2 regions of the Tissierella sp. MB52-C2 genome follow, and region 2 is predicted to be linked to the other one. Evidence: a T-box and tRNA genes for the amino acid it is inferred to sense, from the RefSeq annotation. Region 2 holds a T-box; the other holds one or more tRNA genes.

Region 1 (2,387 bases), 1.0 Mb from region 2:
GGAAGTTGCCGGGCTGATCTTGGGTAGCTCAATGGCGGAGCAACCGGCTGTTAACCGGTAGGTTGTGGGTTCGAGTCCCACCCCAAGAGCCATTAGAAACATAAAACGCCGGAGTGGCGGAACAGGCAGACGCACAGGACTTAAAATCCTGCGATCCTCACCGATCGTACCGGTTCGATTCCGGTCTCCGGCACCATTATGACCTAACTCAATAGGTTGGGTGCAACGATAAGAATAGAATTAAATAAAAATGCCGCGGGATGGAGCAGTTTGGCAGCTCGTCGGGCTCATAACCCGGAGGTCGTCGGTTCAAATCCGGCTCCCGCAACCATTAATTTAGTTCAGAGTACATAATTCAGTAGTGGTAGTGTTCGTGAGAATCAACCATAATTCAAGTAAGGCCCCATGGTCAAGCGGTTAAGACATCGCCCTTTCACGGCGGTAACCCGGGTTCGAATCCCGGTGGGGTCACCATTATAATCTAATATAGGTCAAAGATAATATGGGCGCATAGCTCAGTTGGGAGAGCACCTGCCTTACAAGCAGGGGGTCACAGGTTCGAGCCCTGTTGTGCCCACCATTATGATCTAACCCAACGAACGATAGTGAGTTGTAGGTAGGTCAAACGCAATAAGCACCAAATCTATAGGAGTGTAATGAGTAAATAGATTTGAGTTGCGAAACTGCGAAGAAAAAACAAAACAATAATGGCCTGGTAGTTCAGTTGGTTAGAATGCCAGCCTGTCACGCTGGAGGTCGAGGGTTCGAGTCCCTTCCAGGTCGCCATTATGATCTAACACAATAAGCGTAGCGAATTGATGTAGGTCAAACGCAACGAGCACCAAATCTATAGGAGTGTAACGAGTAAATAGATTTGAGTTGCGAGACTGCGAAATGATATGTTTGCTGGCGTAGCTCAATCGGCAGAGCAACTGACTTGTAATCAGTAGGTTGGGGGTTCAATTCCTCTCGCCAGCTCCAAGAAAATATTTTATTTTATAGTAAATACTTTCTAAATATGGTAGTCCCTAGGGCACTGTTACAATTAGGAGGAGTACCCAAGTGGCTAAAGGGGACGGACTGTAAATCCGTTAGCTAAGCTTTCACTGGTTCGAATCCAGTCTCCTCCACCATTATAAAAACAATTATGCGGAAGTGGCTCAGTGGTAGAGCATCGCCTTGCCAAGGCGAGGGTCGCGAGTTCGAATCTCGTCTTCCGCTCCAATACTTTTTTGTCATGCGGGTGTAGCTCAGTGGTAGAGCCCCAGCCTTCCAAGCTGGTTGCGAGGGTTCGATTCCCTTCACCCGCTCCATTTATATTTATAGGTACCCTTAGCTCAGCTGGATAGAGTGTCTGGCTACGAACCAGAAGGTCGGGGGTTCGACTCCCTCAGGGTACGCCAAACGGCTATTTTAGACCATTCTCAACAGAAATAGATACACTGATTATTCGATGTTTTTTCGGTAGTCAGAGTGTCTATTTTTTTTATAGTTGATTCATAGGAATCTATCTTTTATGAATTGGTATAAAGAATACTGTCAGGAGTTTTGGAATAGTAACATCTGCGGCTGAATTTGGATGAAGATTTAATGACAGGTAGTAGAATTGGGAAAAGTTATATCTTTAGTATTTTAATTAGTTTAAATAAATAAATTTATTTTTTAAAAATTTCCTCTTGACTTTAATCAAATACCACGCTATACTATTTATAATTTAAAAATAATGCTTTGAGAGAAAGAGTAATTTATTGATAGAGTTATAGAGAGTCGGCGATGGTGGAATTCCGATACGAGTTAATAAATGAAGAACATTCTTGAGCATCTAACCGAAATTGTAAAAAAGTAGACTTAGACGGGAATAGCCTGATATCGACTATAAAGTATCGATTGTAATATAATCTGTACTTATTTAAGTGAGCCTATTGCTAACTAAGGTGGTACCACGGAATTTAACCTTTCGTCCTTTATATGGATGAAAGGTTTTTTTATGATCTAACTTGATTTGCGTTTTTTGCAAATCGATGGTAGGTCAAACGTATCATTTATTTATTATTATGAATTTTGAACTAGGAGGAAAAAATATGACAGAATTAAATCAAAGAGAAACTCAAGTGGCAATAAAACAAATAAAAGATTATTTTGAAAGAAAATTAGCTGAAAAACTAAATCTAATTAGAGTATCAGCCCCATTATTTGTAACACCTCATAGTGGATTAAATGATAACTTGACTGGAGTAGAAAAAGCTGTATCTTTTGAGATGAGAAAATACAATGAGAGAATAGAGATAGTTCAATCTCTAGCTAAATGGAAAAGAATGGCCTTAAAATGGTATGAATTTAATATATATGAGGGACTTTATGCAGATATGAATGCCATAAGACCAGAC
Region 2 (2,387 bases):
TCTGGAATATCCTTTTTGCTAAATGCTGTATCATAATATACAATAGCCCTTTCTACTTCTTCTGGACTACGGTAAAGTGACACTATAATTTTAGCCAAATGGTATTTAACATCTCGAGGATTTGCACCACTATTTAGTTCTGATTTGATATTATCTATTTTATCAGGATGCTCGTCAGTTGCTAGTTCAAAATATTTAATAATAAGCCCATCAGGAATTTCCATAACCTTTTTAAACATTATCTCAGCAGGTTCATTTATACCAATATAGTTTTTAAGACTTTTACTCATTTTTTCCACACCGTCTAAGCCTTCAAGAATAGGCATAAACATAGCAATCTGCTGTTCCTGTTCAAATGACTTTTGAAGATTTCTGCCCATAAGAATATTAAAGGTTTGATCTGTTCCTCCAAGTTCAATATCTGAATTTAATTCAATGGAATCGTATGCCTGCATTAATGGATAAAAAAACTCATGAATTCCTATTGGAACTTGATTCTGATACCTATTATGGAAATCATCTCGTTCAAGAATCCTAGCTACTGTTGTAGTAGCAGCAAGTTTGATAACATCTTCAAAAGTAAGTTTAGAAAGCCATTCACTATTAAACCTTACTTCAGTTTTTTCTACATCAAGTATTTTGAATATCTGTTCACAATAGGTTTTAGCATTTTCCTTTACTTCCTCATCACTCAAAGTAGTTCTACCCTTTGATTTCCCAGTTGGATCACCTATTTTTCCAGTAAAATCTCCAATTACAATTACTACATGATGTCCTAAATCCTGCATTTGTTTAATTTTACGCAATACGACTGCATGGCCTAAATGTATATCTGGTGCAGAAGGGTCCAGCCCCAGCTTAATAGTTAATGGTTTTTTCTGATTATAGGATTTTTTAAGTTTTTCTAGTAACTCTTCTTCATTTATTAAAGTATGGACTCCCTTTAAAATAATTGGCATTTGTTCTTTTGGCTTCAACATATTTAACATCTCCTTAAAATATTATTTTCAGTATCTAAAAGTCTTATAAAATTCAGCAATAAAAAAACTCGCCCTATTGTTTCCAAAAGGACGAGATTATTTCGTGTTACCACCTTAAATTCATAAGTAACTCACATTACTTACCTTATTAAGTACATCATCATAGATGAGATACCCTAGCAAGATAACGGTAGCTGATTTCCGTTGCAGCCTACTAAGTAAAAACTCTTCGGTGCAAAGCTCAAAGATGTATTCACAATCCCTAACCATGCACCTCTCATCATACGGTAACTTTCTGTTTGGTATACTGATTGCTACTAATTCTTATCACAACTTTTATTTTTATAGTCAAAATGCAAAATACAGCAAATATTCATTATTCAATGATTAATTAGAAAGATTATATATTATATTTTTTAATAAGTCAACGATTAAAATTAGATATTTTACTATTATTTCTTCATTATATATTCTAATTTATGTTCCCTATGGATCTTTCTTCTATTTTATTAATTCTTTCATTTAGCTCTACTGGGTCATCATAGAAAGATAATCCCACCATTCTTTTACTTCCATATAAAAATAACATTTCTACATATCTATCTTCTGCCTTGAATACTAGATATAGGTTTTTACTTGTTATCTTATGTGGTAATAAGTTATTAGGTTTTCGAACATAGGCTTTAAGGAATTCCACATTCTTTATATTCAGCTTTTCTATTAGAATTTCTTCAGACATTTTTTTATATTCCTCTATATTATTTAAATCTGTTTCTGCTACTCCCTCTCTTTCTGACATTTGATTGCTATAAAATGAATCCACATATACTACATTGCCATCATAAATATCAACTTTTGTAAAGTATATCCAATATAGTTTTTCCTGTTCCCTTAAGGTATCTAAGTTTTTAGGTTGAAATCCAACACTCCAATATTTTTTATTGTTTAACCCAGTTGAATCGAAACTACAGCTGATTTTCATATTATCAAGGTCTACATTATATACTTTCTCAACAATCTCTTTAGCTGACTTTATTGCTTCTTCCTCTGAAATTTTAGGCTCTAAATTCTCCATAACTTCCTGGATATAGGTTTCACGAAATCTAGAGAACGCTCTATTAAGTTTTTCGTCAAAAACTATGATTTGAAGCATATCTTCATCTGTCATTTCTGTCTCAGGATAATAATATGTTTCATTTTCAGGGTTATAATATGGTTTTTCAAGATTTTCTCCTATTGCCATTGTCTTTTCACTCTTGATCTCTCCTGCTTTAAACTTCTTTCTCAACTCCACCATTCTATTTGATTCACTTTCACTAAGTTCTCGATTTTTTAGTGCTATTGGTAATGTAGATTTTTGTATTAATAAAACAATATCATCAAAGACCTTTTCTTCCTCATCACTGA

The links. A T-box is a leader RNA that pairs with one kind of tRNA and senses whether it is charged. The one in region 2 lies ahead of tyrS (tyrosine--tRNA ligase), so its partner is inferred to be a tRNA-Tyr.
Region 1: it encodes a tRNA-Tyr, which carries the amino acid that the T-box ahead of tyrS (tyrosine--tRNA ligase) is inferred to sense. The anticodon was not compared.

What each region holds. Positions count from the first base shown of each region.
Region 1 covers NZ_CP133261.1:1,840,125-1,842,511, reverse strand. Annotated here, with positions in the region: rRNA gene rrf (5S ribosomal RNA) at 1-14, shown strand, start outside; tRNA gene RBU61_RS09310 (tRNA-Asn) at 18-92, shown strand; tRNA gene RBU61_RS09305 (tRNA-Leu) at 108-196, shown strand; tRNA gene RBU61_RS09300 (tRNA-Met) at 255-331, shown strand; tRNA gene RBU61_RS09295 (tRNA-Glu) at 400-474, shown strand; tRNA gene RBU61_RS09290 (tRNA-Val) at 505-580, shown strand; tRNA gene RBU61_RS09285 (tRNA-Asp) at 710-786, shown strand; tRNA gene RBU61_RS09280 (tRNA-Thr) at 906-981, shown strand; tRNA gene RBU61_RS09275 (tRNA-Tyr) at 1,049-1,133, shown strand; tRNA gene RBU61_RS09270 (tRNA-Gly) at 1,150-1,224, shown strand; tRNA gene RBU61_RS09265 (tRNA-Gly) at 1,240-1,313, shown strand; tRNA gene RBU61_RS09260 (tRNA-Arg) at 1,327-1,403, shown strand; T-box leader at 1,720-1,968, shown strand; gene asnA (aspartate--ammonia ligase) at 2,082-2,387, shown strand, end outside.
Region 2 covers NZ_CP133261.1:842,950-845,336, reverse strand. Annotated here, with positions in the region: gene tyrS (tyrosine--tRNA ligase) at 1-980, opposite strand, end outside; T-box leader at 1,064-1,320, opposite strand; gene RBU61_RS04200 (hypothetical protein) at 1,453-2,387, opposite strand, start outside.